DNA from 3 places in the Geobacillus uzenensis genome. Region 2 is predicted to be linked to each of the others. Evidence: riboswitches for the same ligand, from Rfam matches in the RefSeq annotation. Region 2 holds a riboswitch; each other region holds the start of a gene.
What was found. Region 2 has a riboswitch for S-adenosylmethionine ahead of B9L21_RS12265 (bifunctional homocysteine S-methyltransferase/methylenetetrahydrofolate reductase). Riboswitches for the same ligand answer to the same signal wherever they lie in the genome.
Positions count from the first base shown of each region.

Region 1: another riboswitch for S-adenosylmethionine. It lies ahead of mtnW (2,3-diketo-5-methylthiopentyl-1-phosphate enolase); the one in region 2 lies ahead of B9L21_RS12265 (bifunctional homocysteine S-methyltransferase/methylenetetrahydrofolate reductase).
Region 3: another riboswitch for S-adenosylmethionine. It lies ahead of B9L21_RS00995 (methionine ABC transporter ATP-binding protein); the one in region 2 lies ahead of B9L21_RS12265 (bifunctional homocysteine S-methyltransferase/methylenetetrahydrofolate reductase).

Region 1 is NZ_NEWL01000006.1:812,177-816,784, reverse strand. It holds gene B9L21_RS11575 (carbon-nitrogen family hydrolase) at 1-611, opposite strand, end outside; gene B9L21_RS11570 (pyridoxal phosphate-dependent aminotransferase) at 728-1,903, shown strand; SAM riboswitch class I at 2,001-2,108, shown strand; gene mtnW (2,3-diketo-5-methylthiopentyl-1-phosphate enolase) at 2,176-3,417, shown strand; gene mtnX (2-hydroxy-3-keto-5-methylthiopentenyl-1-phosphate phosphatase) at 3,414-4,076, shown strand; gene B9L21_RS11555 (methylthioribulose 1-phosphate dehydratase) at 4,073-4,608, shown strand, end outside.
Region 2 is NZ_NEWL01000007.1:82,053-86,660, forward strand. It holds gene B9L21_RS12250 (ABC transporter permease) at 1-447, opposite strand, end outside; gene B9L21_RS12255 (ABC transporter permease) at 444-1,253, opposite strand; gene B9L21_RS12260 (ABC transporter ATP-binding protein) at 1,250-2,308, opposite strand; SAM riboswitch class I at 2,590-2,692, shown strand; gene B9L21_RS12265 (bifunctional homocysteine S-methyltransferase/methylenetetrahydrofolate reductase) at 2,762-4,608, shown strand, end outside; gene metH (methionine synthase) at 4,602-4,608, shown strand, end outside.
Region 3 is NZ_NEWL01000001.1:217,470-222,077, forward strand. It holds gene B9L21_RS00965 (arsenate reductase family protein) at 1-339, shown strand, start outside; gene gcvH (glycine cleavage system protein GcvH) at 433-816, shown strand; gene B9L21_RS00975 (YusG family protein) at 892-1,128, shown strand; gene B9L21_RS00980 (toprim domain-containing protein) at 1,223-1,582, shown strand; gene B9L21_RS00985 (thioredoxin family protein) at 1,579-1,893, shown strand; gene B9L21_RS00990 (sterol-binding protein) at 2,046-2,393, shown strand; SAM riboswitch class I at 2,467-2,576, shown strand; gene B9L21_RS00995 (methionine ABC transporter ATP-binding protein) at 2,667-3,695, shown strand; gene B9L21_RS01000 (methionine ABC transporter permease) at 3,685-4,353, shown strand; gene B9L21_RS01005 (MetQ/NlpA family ABC transporter substrate-binding protein) at 4,369-4,608, shown strand, end outside.

The sequences.
Region 1 (4,608 bases), on a different contig from region 2:
TCTCGTCCGGCCCGGTTGCAAGCGACGACATAGCATTGGTTTTCAATCGCCCGCGCCATCAGGAGCGTCCGCCAATGGTGAAGGCGGGGAAGCGGCCATTCGGCGACGACAAACAGCACTTCCGCTCCGGCCAACGCATGGGCGCGAATCCACTCCGGAAATCGGATGTCATAGCAAATGACCCCAGCGCACGGCAGCCCGCTAAGTGAAAATAAGCCTGGCTCGTTTCCCGGCTGCAAATACAAATGCTCATCCATCAGTTGGAACAGATGAAGTTTGCTATATTCACTGACGATTTGGCCGCTTCGGTCGGCGACAATCATCGTGTTCGTCACACCGGCAGCGGTTTTTTTGGCGACTGAGCCGGCGACGAAATGGACGCCATATGTTTGCGCCAGGCGGGAGGCGAACGCTTTCGCCCGCACGGCATCGTCATCGGCAATTTCGTCCAAGCGCGTCAAGTCATAGCCGGTCGTCCATAGTTCCGGAAGCACGACGATGTTGGCTCCTTCGTTGGCGACGGATTGCACGGCTGTTTCGGCTTGCTGTTCGTTCGTTTGCGGATCGCCAAACGCGATATCGAGTTGGAGGCAAGCGATGCGGATGGTCATTGTTTTTCACCCCAATGAAAAAAATTTGCTTTACATTTTGCTTTTTACGATATATGATTTTGCACTAGAATTTCAAGAATTTTTGAGAAGGAAGAATTTTTGAGAAGGTGTGGGCGATGACGATCGAATTTCCATTTTCCGAACTGCTTGAACAGCTGCCGAAGCAGTTTTTTGCTTCGCTTGTCGCCAAAGTGGGAGAGAAAATCAAGGCCGGGCATGATGTCATTAATTTAGGGCAAGGCAATCCGGACCAGCCGACGCCGAAGCATATCGTTGAGGCGATGCAACGGGCGGCGGCCAATCCGAAGTACCATAAATATTCGCCGTTTCAAGGCTACTCCTTTTTGAAAGAAGCCGTTGCCGCCTTTTATGCGTGCGAATACGGAGTTGAGGTTGACCCGACCCGCGAAGTCGCCATTTTGTTTGGCGGCAAGGCCGGGCTTGTCGAGCTGCCGCTTTGCCTCGTCAACCCGGGCGATGCGGTGCTCGTCCCGGATCCAGGCTATCCGGATTACTGGTCGGGAATCGCGCTCGCCCGCGCGCGGATGGAAATGATGCCGCTTGTCGCCGAGCAGCAATTTTTGCCCGATTACAGCGCCATTCCGGCGGCGGTCGCCGACCAGGCGAAACTGATGTTTTTAAACTATCCGAACAACCCGACCGGTGCGACGGCGACGAACGAGTTTTTCGCCGAGACGGTGGCGTTCGCCGCCAAGCACGGCATTGCCGTCGTGCACGACTTTGCCTATGGGGCGATCGGTTTTGACGGCAAAAAGCCGGTCAGCTTCCTCGAAGTTGACGGGGCGAAAGACGTCGGGGTTGAAATTTACACGTTTTCGAAAACGTACAATATGGCCGGCTGGCGCGTCGCGTTTGCCGTCGGCAACGAGCGGATCATTCGGGCGCTTGAGCTGCTGCAAGACCATTTGTACGTCAGCCTGTTCGGCGCCGTCCAGGAAGCGGCGGCCGCAGCGCTTCTCGGCCCGCAAGATTGCGTCAACGAGCTTGTCGCCCTGTATGAAGCGCGCCGCAATACGTTCATTTCTGCCTTGCGCGGCATCGGCTGGGAAGCACCGGCGCCGTCCGGGTCGTTTTTCGCCTGGCTCCCCGTACCGAAAGGATGGTCGTCGGCTGAGTTTGCCGATGTGCTCCTTGAGCGGGCGCATGTTGCCGTCGCTCCGGGCATCGGTTTTGGCGAGCACGGCGAAGGGTATGTGCGCGTCGGCCTGTTGACCGATGAGGCGAGGCTCTGTGAAGCAGCCGAACGGATCGGACGCCTCGGACTGTTTTGAAAAAAATGATTGACAACGGCGGCAAAGGCTGTCATAATTCAAAGTAAATTTGCCATACTCGCCAAAATTGTTTGACAAGTGTATAGTTACGCAAGCATTCTTATCAAGAGCAGGCGGAGGGACGAGCCCAATGAAGCCCGGCAACCGGCTTGGTACATTCAAGCACGGTGCTAATTCTTGCAGCGGAAACGCTGAGAGATAAGAAGAGCGCCATAAACGAATGACGCCTCTTCTTATGAAGAGGCTTTTTTCTTTGGAAAGAGGGATGAATGATGAGTGCAGTGATTGCAACGTATTTGCTTCATGACGAGAAAGACATTCGTAAAAAGGCGGAAGGAATCGCGCTCGGCTTGACGGTCGGCACATGGACCGACTTGCCGGCGTTGGAGCAGGAGCAGCTTCGCAAACATAAAGGGGAAGTCGTCGCTATGGAAGAGCTTGGCGAAAGCGAGCGGACGAACGCGTATTTCGGCAAGCGGCTGAAGCGGGCGATCGTCAAAATCGCCTATCCGACGGTCAACTTCAGCGCTGATTTGCCGGCGCTCTTGGTGACGACGTTCGGCAAGCTGTCGCTTGATGGGGAAGTGCGGCTGCTTGACCTTGAGTTTCCGGACGAGTGGAAGCGGCAATTCCCGGGGCCGCGCTTTGGCATCAGCGGCATTCGCGAAAAAGTTGGGGTGCATGACCGCCCGCTGTTGATGAGCATTTTTAAAGGCATCATTGGCCGCGATTTGGCGTATTTGACGTCCGAATTGAAAAAACAGGCGCTTGGCGGCGTCGACTTAGTGAAAGATGACGAAATTTTGTTTGACAGCGAGCAGCTGCCGTTGGAAAAGCGGATTACGGAAGGAAAGGCCGCGCTTCGGGAAGTGTATGAACAAACGGGCAAACGGACGCTGTATGCCGTCAACTTGACCGGCAAAACGTTTGAGCTGAAAGAGAAAGCGAAACGGGCCGCCGAGCTTGGCGCCGACGTGCTGTTGTTTAACGTGTTCGCCTACGGGCTTGATGTGTTGCAAGAGCTGCGCGCGGATGAGAACATCACCGTGCCGATCATGGCTCATCCGGCGTTTAGCGGCGCCATCACGCCGTCTGAGTTTTACGGGGTCGCCCCGTCGCTGTTGCTCGGCAAGCTGTTGCGGCTCGCAGGAGCTGATTTCGTCCTGTTCCCGTCGCCGTACGGCAGCGTCGCTCTTGAGCGCGAGCAGGCGCTTGGCATCGCCCGGGCGCTCACCGATGAACAAGAGCCGTTTGCGCGGGCGTTTCCGGTGCCATCGGCCGGCATTCATCCGGGGCTCGTGCCGCTTCTTGTCCGCGATTTCGGCCTTGACAGCATCGTCAACGCCGGCGGGGGCATTCATGGCCATCCGGACGGGGCGATCGGCGGCGGGCAGGCGTTTCGCGCTGCCATCGACGCGGCTCTTGCCGGCCGTCTGCTCCGCGAAGCGGCGACAGAAAACGAAGCGCTGCAAAAAGCGATCGACCGCTGGGGCGCTGTTGAGGTGGAAGCATGACAAGACAGCTTGTTCTCTTTTGTGATTTTGACGGCACGATTACGGAAAACGACAACATTATCGCTATTATGAAACAGTTTGCCCCGCCGGAGTGGGAGGCGCTCAAAGACGACATTCTCGCCGAGCGCATCTCGGTTCAAGAAGGGGTCGGAAACATGTTTTCCCTCCTTCCGTCTTCGCTAAAGGGCGAGATCGTCGATTTCCTGCGGCGCACCGCCCGTTTGCGCGAAGGGTTTCGCGAATTCGCCGCTTGGACGAAAGAGCAGGGCATTCCGCTCTATGTGGTGAGCGGCGGGATCGACTTTTTTGTCTACCCGCTGCTTGACGGGATCATCGAACGAGAGCGCATTTTTTGCAACGGCTCCGATTTCAGCGGCGAGACGATCCGCATCACATGGCCCTACGCGTGCGACGGCGAGTGCCAAAACGGCTGCGGCTGCTGCAAGCCGTCGCTTCTTCGGAAGCTGGCCCACCCGAACGGGTATCATGTCGTCATCGGCGATTCGATTACCGATTTAGCGGCGGCAAAACAAGCGGATTACGTGCTGGCGCGCGATTTTCTGCTCAAAAAATGCCAAGCGCTCGATTTGCCCCATGCGCCGTTTGCGACGTTTTTTGATGTGATGGATCATTTGCAGCAGATGGAGGTGACGGCATGAGCATCGTCGTGCAAAAATGGAACGAGCTCGCCGAGGTGAAGGCCGAGCTTGCCGCCCGTGACTGGTTTTTCGCGACAAGCGGCAATTTATCGATCAAAGTGACAAACGATCCGCTCACCTTTCTTGTCACGGCCAGCGGCAAAGACAAACGGAAGCAGACAGACGAAGATTTTCTGCTCGTTGACGCCGCTGGCCGACCAGCGGAGCAAACACATGTAAAGCCGTCAGCGGAGACGCTGTTGCATACAAAAATTTATGGGCAGACGAACGCTGGCTGCGTGTTGCACGTCCATACGGTCGACAACAACATCATTTCCGACGTGTACGCCCAAAACGGGGAAGCGGTTTTTTCCGGCCAGGAAATCATTAAAGCGTTCGGTATTTGGGAAGAAAATGCCGAGGTGCGCATTCCGATCATTGACAATGACGCCGACATCCCGACGTTGGCCGCCGAATTTGCGAAACATGTCGACGGCGATACGGGCGCGGTATTGATCCATAACCATGGCATTACCGTCTGGGGCCGCGATGC
Region 2 (4,608 bases):
CACCATCAACACGACAATCGGCACGCTGAACGCGATATGAGACAACAGCACGGACGTAAAGCCGAGCTTGATGCCAGCGATTGTAAACAGCAGCAAAAACGAAGCGCCGATGATGACATCGGGGCTGACGATCAGCACGTTGTTGAGGGCGAGAAGAGCGTTTTTCGTTCGCTGCCGCTTGACATAGTAAACGGCGAGCGCTCCGATGACCCCAAGTATCGTCGCAACCGCCGCCGACAGCAGCGCAACGACGATTGTATTCAAAACGATGATGAGCAAGCGGTCGTCGGACAGCACGTCGCGGTACCACTTGAGCGTGAACGATTGAAAATCGTGCATCGCCCCGCCGCTGTTGAAAGAATAATACATCAAATACACAATCGGCATATACATCACGGCAAACACGACTAACAAGTACACACGTCCCCACGCCTGCATCCGTTTCATCGGCTTCCCTCTTTTCTTCCGCTTCCTGTCAGGATGACGATGACCGCCATGGCGATCATTAACACAACAGCGATCGTCGCCCCCATCCCCCAGTTTTGGGTGACAAGAAAATGCTGCTCAATGGCGGTGCCGAGCGTAATGACGCGGTTGCCAGCGACAAGGCGTGTAATCATAAACAGCGACAGCGCCGGGATGAATACCGCTTGGCAGCCGGCCTTCACTCCGCCAAGCGTGAGCGGAAAGACGACGCGGCGGAACGTCGTCCAAGCCGAAGCGCCCAAATCGCGGGCGGCATCGACAAGCGATGGCGGCAGCTCCTCCAGCGCGTTGAAAATCGGCAGCACCATAAACGGAATAAAAATGTACACCGACACAAAGACAAAACTGAAATCGGTGAACAACAGCTGCCGCGGCCCGACGCCCAGCGCTTTCAACAAAGCGTTGGCCAGCCCGTACGTGCCGAACAGCCCTAAAAACGCATACACCTTCAGCAGCAAATTCACCCACATCGGCAAAATAAGCAACAACAGCCATAGCTGCTTGTGCCGCGTCTTCGTCAGCCAATAGGCGGTCGGATAGCCGATGAGCAGCGACACAAGCGTGATTAAAAACGCATACCAAAACGAATACGCCATCATTTTCAAATAAATGGGCGTCCACACGGATTTGTAGTTGGACAACGTCCAATGGCCGTCAAGATCCAAAAACGATTCATACACCAAAAAGACAATCGGGGCCACGACAAACAGCACAAGCCAAATGCCATAAGGGATTAAATACCAGTTCCGCCACGCCCGTTCCGTCATGCGTCCTCATCCTCCTTTTCGAGTCGCATGACGTGAATCGCTTCCGGTTCAAAACGAAGGCCGACCGTTTCCCCGACTTCGGCCTTTTTCGTCGAATGGACAAGCCATTCGTTGCCGTTTTCGTCATAGCCGCAAATTTCATAATGGACACCGCGGAATAAGAGCGAATCGACGCGGATGACGATCTGCCCGTCTTCCGGCGCCGCGAGCTCCAAATCTTCCGGGCGGATGACGACATCGACCGGTTCGTTTGGCGCGAAGCCGCGGTCAACACACGCAAACTGTTTGCCGGCAAATTCGACGAGGAAATCGTCGATCATGCGCCCTGACAAAATGTTCGATTCGCCAATGAAATCGGCGACGAATCGATTGACAGGCTCGTCGTAAATGTCTTTCGGCGTCCCAAACTGCTGAATTTTCCCTTTATTCAGAACAAAAATGTAATCGGACATCGCCAGCGCTTCTTCTTGATCATGCGTGACAAAAATAAACGTAATGCCCAATCGGCGCTGCAATTCACGAAGTTCATACTGCATTTCCGTGCGCAGTTTCAAATCCAAGGCTGACAGCGGTTCATCCAAGAGCAGCACCTCAGGTTCATTGACAATCGCCCGGGCAATGGCGACGCGCTGACGCTGGCCGCCTGACATTTCTTGAATGCGGCGGCGCTCATAGCCGTCTAAGTTGACAAACCGAAGCGCTTCCCTCACTTTCTCGCGAATGTCGGTTTCTTTCATCTTTTTCACGCGCAAACCAAACGCAACGTTTTCAAACACATCGAGATGAGGGAACAATGCATAGTCTTGAAAAACAGTGTTGACTTGCCGTTTGTTCGGCGGGACGTTTTGAATCGGCTTTCCGTGGAAATAAATCGTTCCTTCCGTCGGCTCGATAAACCCGGCAATCAGCCGCAAAATCGTTGTCTTCCCACAACCCGATGGTCCAAGCAGCGTATAAAACTTCCCGCGCTCCATCGCAAAACTGACATCATCCAGTACGGCTGCGCCGTCGTATTCCTTCGTCACTCGCTCGAAGCGGATGATTTCTCCGTTCACTTTCAGCCCCCCATCTTCTTGATGTTCACTATTCCTAATTAGAACATAGGAGAGTAGAAAGTGCAACGGAAAAATATGCTTTCCGCCATGTCGGCGACTAAAAAACAAAAAGCGGCTGACTATTCCGCAGAACAGCTTCCAATTTTGCCCGCAATGCGGAAAGCCGCTGTCTCATTGATCGTTTTTTCAAATTTCCTTGCTTCACCGTATTGAATAATTTCAAAAAATACATTAAATTATATAGTAATAGTCAAGACGAAATAAACAACCGCATACGGACATTCTTATCAAGAGAGGGGGAGGGACTGGCCCGGTGAACCCTCAGCAACCTGGCCCGCGGCCAAGGTGCTAAATCCAGACAGGCAACAGCCTGGAAGATAAGAAGAAGCGAATGAAAAGTCTTCTTCTTAGAAGGCTTTTTTCTTTTACTACAACGAAATGGGGGAATCAAACGTGGGGCTGCTCGATGAGTTGAAACAACGCATTCTCATCGCCGACGGAGCGATGGGGACGCTGTTATATTCGCATGGCGTCGACCGTTGTTTTGAAGAATTGAATCTATCGAATCCAGACGAAATCATTCATATTCATGAAGCGTATATCGCGGCGGGCGCCGATGTCATTCAGACGAATACATACGGCGCCAACTATGTGAAACTCGCGCGCTACGGCTTGCAAGACGAGGTGCCGGCGATCAATCGCGCCGCTGTAAGACTGGCGAAGCAAGCAGCCAATGGGGGGGCGTACGTGCTCGGAACGATCGGAGGGCTGCGCACATTGAACAAAAGCGTCGTACCGCTTGACGAAGTGAAGCGGACGTTTCGCGAGCAGCTGTTTGTGCTGCTTGCCGAAGGGGTTGATGGTGTGCTGCTGGAGACGTATTACGATTTGGAAGAGTTGGAGACGGTGCTTGCCATCGCGCGCAAAGAGACGGACTTGCCGATTATCGCCCATGTGTCGCTCCATGAAGTCGGCGTTTTGCAAGACGGCACGCCGCTCGCGGACGCCCTTAGCCGCCTGGAGGCGCTCGGGGCCGATGTTGTCGGGCTCAACTGCCGGCTTGGTCCGCACTATATGATTCAGTCGCTTGAGGAAGTGCCCCTGCCCAATCGCGCATTTTTGTCGGCGTATCCGAACGCGAGCCTCCCGGATTACCGCGACGGCCGGCTTGTCTATGAAACGAACGCGGAATATTTTGAAGAGGCGGCCAAAGCGTTCCGCGATCAAGGGGTGCGCTTGATCGGCGGGTGCTGCGGCACGACGCCGAAACATATTGAGGCAATGGCAAAGGCGCTCGCCGACCGGACGCCGGTGACGGAAAAAACGGTGAAGCGGCGCACGGCATCTGTATCGGTGCAAGCCGATCGGCCCGCGCCGACTCCGCTTCCCGAGCTCGCCCGCACGCGCCGCTCGGTCATTGTCGAACTCGATCCGCCGAAGCAACTCGGCATTGACAAGTTTCTCGCTGGGGCGAAAGCGCTCCATGACGCCGGCATCGACGCGCTGACGTTAGCTGACAACTCACTTGCCACGCCGCGCATCAGCAACGCCGCCGTCGCCACGATCGTGAAAGAGCGGCTCGGCGTCCGCCCGCTCGTGCATATTACGTGCCGCGACCGCAACTTGATCGGCCTGCAGTCGCATTTGATGGGGTTGCATACGCTCGGCATCACCGACGTGCTCGCCATTACCGGCGACCCGTCGAAAATCGGCGATTTCCCGGGAGCGACGTCCGTGTATGATGTGTCGTCATTCGATCTCATCCGCTTGATCAGCCAATTCAACGAGGGATTATCGTACTCGGGCAAACCGCTCGGGCAAAAAACGAACTTCTCGATCGGTGCGGCCTTCAATCCGAACGTCCGCCATTTGGATAAAGCGGTCGAGCGAATGGAGAAAAAAATTCAATGCGGCGCTCACTATTTCTTGACCCAACCGGTTTACTCGGAAGAAAAAATCTTGCAAATATATGAAGCAACGAAACATCTCGCCACGCCGATCTACATTGGCATTATGCCGCTGGTAAGCGCGCGCAACGCCGAGTTTTTGCACCATGAAGTGCCGGGGATCACCCTGTCGGACGAGATTCGCGCCCGCATGGCCGCCTGCGGCAGCGACCCAGTAGAAGCGGCGCGCGAAGGAATTGCCATCGCCAAATCGCTCATTGACGCGGCGTTTGATTTGTTTAACGGCATTTATTTGATCACGCCGTTTTTGCGCTATGACATGACAGTCGAGCTCGTCCGCTACATCCATGAAAAAGAAGCGGCCGCCAAAGAAAGGAAGGTTGTTCATGGCTA
Region 3 (4,608 bases), on a different contig from region 2:
TGCCGGAAGGCGAAACGGTGGCTTGATGAGCACGGGATCGAGGTGCAAACGGTGCACCTTGTCGACGAGCCGCTGACGAAAGAGGAGCTGGCCCGCTTGCATCGCCAAAGCGGACTGCCGCTTAAAAAATTTTTCAATACAAGCGGGATGAAATATCGCGAGCTCGGATTAAAGGACAAGCTTGACGGCGCATCGGAGGAGGAGATGCTCGAGTGGCTCGCCTCGGACGGGATGTTAGTGAAACGGCCGATGTTAACGGATGGCGAACGGGTCATTGTCGGATTTCGCGAGCAAGCGTATGAGTCGTTTTTCGCCGGGCGTCTGTCGGCAGAAAGATAAAAATTTTCACCAAAATGAAATGAACTCAGTGAGTTTTTGTCGAAAATCGGTTATGATGAAAAAGAATACAATTTGTCGCAATGGAGGGATTCGATGAACACGCCAAAAGAACTTCGCTATTCTAAAGAGCACGAGTGGGTGCGCGTCGAAGGGGACAAAGTGCGCATCGGCATTACCGATTTTGCCCAATCAGAGCTTGGCGACATCGTGTTTGTCGAGCTGCCGGAAGTCGGAACGGAAATTACGGCGAATGAGCCGTTCGGCAGCGTCGAGTCGGTGAAAACCGTTTCGGAACTGTATGCGCCGATCAGCGGCACGGTCGTCGAAGTGAATGAAGCGTTAAACGACAACCCGGAATATGTGAATGAATCGCCGTATGAAAAAGCGTGGATGATTGTCGTTGAACCGAACGATTTAAGCGAAGTCGACAACTTGTTGACGGCTGAACAATACGAGGCGATGGTCAACGAAGGATAAACGTTCCTGCAATCTCCGCCTCCGATTTCGGGCACTCTATACATACCGGAACTTGATTGAAAAGGGGTGCTCCCGATGGCGCTGCAACGAACGCGCATCGATATTACGGACCGGGTGACCGGCAAGCTGAACGGCCGCTCGTTGGACTTGTACGAGGAAGGGGAGCTCATCGGGCGCTTTCCGCTTCCGGCGGCCGTCCAGTTGAAAAATGGGTATACCGAACAGAACGGAAAAATCTACAAAGATGTGACCGCTACCGTTGAACCGGACCAAAAATATGTCGATTGCGACGGGGAGGCGGGATGGTGTTAAAAGGCAACGGTGGATGGCCGTTGCTTTTTTTTCAACCTTTTGCCGGCGCAGGACATACAATATGGTATCCTTTTTGAAGTTAGGTGGGTCGGACATGCGACGGGCAGAAAAAGTGATTATCGTAGAAGGTCGATCAGATAAACAAAAAGTGGCGGCCGTGCTGAACGAACCGGTCGTCATTATTTGCACGAACGGCACGATCAGTGATGCGCGCCTTGAGGAGCTGGCTGATGAGCTGGAGGGCCAGGATGTATACGTGCTTGCGGACGCCGATGAGGCAGGGGAGAAGTTGCGTCGGCAGTTTCGCCGCATGTTTCCGGAGGCGGAACATATTTATATTGACCGGGCGTACCGCGAAGTGGCTGCCGCTCCGCCTTGGCATTTAGCCCAAGTGCTGCTGCGCGCGCATTTTGACGTCCGCATCGACTCGTTAATGAGAGGAAGAGGCGAGTGAAACCGATTGAACGAATAGAGGTCCAACGGACGGTGAGTGAGCAGCCGCTTATGGCTCTTTATTTGTATACTCCGCTGTGCGGCACGTGCCAGCTGGCGAAACGGATGTTGACGGTGGTTGAAGAGCTGTTTCCGGCGCTGCCGTTTTACGAAACAGACGTGAATTATATTCCGGAGCAAGCAGCCGTTTGGAAAATTGAAAGCGTTCCTTGCTTGCTTCTTTTTGTTGGCGGAACGATGGCCGGCAAATGGTATGCGTTTCATTCCGTCCCTTACTTGTATGAGGAAATTCAAGCTCGGTTGCCGCGCTGACTACCTGCCTTTTTTTGACGCCATTTGACATATTTCTTTGGAAATGACAAAAATAGCGTTGGTTCGCCACAATGACTGTCGAGATTTTTGTAAAGGATTCCTCCCCCTCTGTATGGAAATAAAGGGAACAAAGGGAGATGGGGGGATGGTCAATGGAAGTGCGTCAGTTAGTGGGACAGTTCATGGAACGGATGCAAATGTTGCGCCATTTATTGCCGATTTTGCCGGATGAGCAATTGTGTGTGCGCTTTGAGAGTGAAGAAGGCGTCGCTTTGCTGACGATCGGCAAGGAGCCGGCTGCCGCAGCAAGCGAAAAGGACGAACGAAACACGTTAACGGTGCGCGGCTCAACGAAAGCGCTTGAGTCGTTGCTGAGCGGCGAGCTGAAGCTGCAGCAGCTCGTCCGGCTGCAGGAAGTGTACGTATCGGGAAGCTTTCGCCATATGTTGTTGCTGGAATCGCTCCTCCATTTGGCCAAGCCGTATCGTCATGTTGGGTAAAAAATTTGTTGACACTGTTCGACATCCAATGATACAATCACACTCGTAATCAATTGAATAGGCGATTGTTGCGCTCTTATCAAGAGAGGTGGAGGGATGTGCCCAATGAAGCCCGGCAACCGTCAGCGCGTCCGCTGAAAAGGTGCCAATTCACACAAAGCGGCCTGCTTTGGGAGATAAGAGACGGAATGGTAGATAATACCTTTCTGTTCTCTGCGGGCAGAAAGGTTTTCTTTTGCGCTCCGCCGCCTTGAGAGGAAGGAAGGTGAAACGATGATTACACTTGAACAAGTGACGAAAATTTATCATGCGGCGAATGGATCGGTGACAGCTGTCGACAACGTGTCGCTCGACATTCGTGAAGGGGAAATTTTCGGCATTATCGGTTACAGCGGTGCGGGGAAAAGTTCGCTCATCCGGCTGTTAAACGGGCTCGAAAAGCCGACGAGCGGCCAGGTGATCGTCGCCGGCCGCGATATGGCGCGCATTAAAGGACGGGAGCTGCGCAAGGCGCGCCAAGAAATCGGGATGATTTTTCAGCACTTCAACTTGCTTTGGTCGCGGACGGTGCGGGAAAATATCGCCTTTCCGCTTGAGATTGCCGGCGTTCCGAAAGACGAGCGGCAAAAGCGGGTCGATGAGCTCATCGAGCTTGTCGGGCTTGCCGGGCGGGAAGATGCGTATCCGTCGCAGCTAAGCGGCGGGCAAAAACAGCGGGTCGGCATTGCCCGTGCGCTCGCCAACAACCCGAAAGTATTGCTTTGCGATGAGGCGACATCGGCATTGGATCCGCAAACGACGGACGCGATTTTGGATTTGCTTGTCGATATTAACAAGCGGCTCGGACTGACGATCGTGCTGATTACGCACGAGATGCACGTCATCCGTAAAATTTGCGACCGCGTGGCAGTGATGGAGAGCGGCAAAATCGTCGAGCAAGGCGAAGTGCTGCACGTCTTCCGCAACCCGCAGCAGCCGATTACGAAACGGTTCGTCAAGCAGTTGGTCGAACCAGAGGAAACGGAAGAAGCGGTTTCCCATTTGTTTGGCCAATACCCGAACGGGGCGATCGCGCAGTTGACGTTTGTCGGCGAGGCGGCCGGCCAGCCGCTCATCACGCAAGTCGTGCGGCAGTTTGCCGTGGACATGAACATTTTGCAAGGGAAAATTTCACAAACCCATCAAGGCGCCTACGGCGTGCTGTTTGTGCACATCGACGGCGCGGCGGATGAAATCGCCCGGGCGCTTGACTATATTCGCAGCCAGCAAGTGGCGGTGGAGGTGATTCACGATGCTCGCTAACCTCCTGCCGAACGTGCAATGGGAGACGATGTGGGCGGCGACGGTTGAGACGTTGTACATGACCGGAATGGCGGTCGCGGCGACGTTCGTCTTCGGGGTCGTTCTCGGACTGCTTTTATTTTTAACGGCAAAGGGAAACCTATGGGAGAACCGGTTGGCCAATATGGTCATTGCTGCGTTTGTGAATATTTTCCGTTCTATTCCGTTCATTATTTTAATTATTTTGCTTATTCCATTTACCAAATGGCTCGTCGGGACGATGCTCGGAGCCAACGCGGCGCTGCCGGCGCTCATCATTGGCGCGGCTCCGTTTTACGCCCGCATGGTCGAGATCGCTCTCCGCGAAATTGACAAAGGGGTCATTGAAGCGGCGAAGGCGATGGGCGCCTCGACGTGGACGATCATTTGGAAAGTGCTGCTGCCTGAATCGCTCCCGGCGCTTGTCTCCGGGATTACCGTCACCGCTGTGTCGCTTGTCGGCTATACGGCGATGGCCGGCGTTGTCGGCGCCGGCGGGCTTGGGAACTTGGCGTATTTGGAAGGGTTCCAGCGCAGCCATAACGATGTGACGTTTGTCGCGACCGTTTTGGTGCTCATCATCGTCTTTGTCATTCAGTGGATCGGTGACTTTGTCACTTCGAAAATTGATAAACGATAAAGGAGGAAGAAACAAATGAAAAAATGGCTTGGCGCTCTGTTGGCCGCCCTCTTGGTGTTTGCGTTAGCAGCGTGCGGCGGCAACAACAATGATGAAAACGCCGCTGGCGAGGACAAAGGCGGCGGATTGGTCAAACTGAAAGTCGGCGCGTCGAACGTGCCGCATGCGGAAATTTTGGAACAAGCGAAGCCAATGTTGAAAGAAAAAGGCATCGATTTGGAAATTATCACGTTCCAAGACTACATTTTGCCAAAC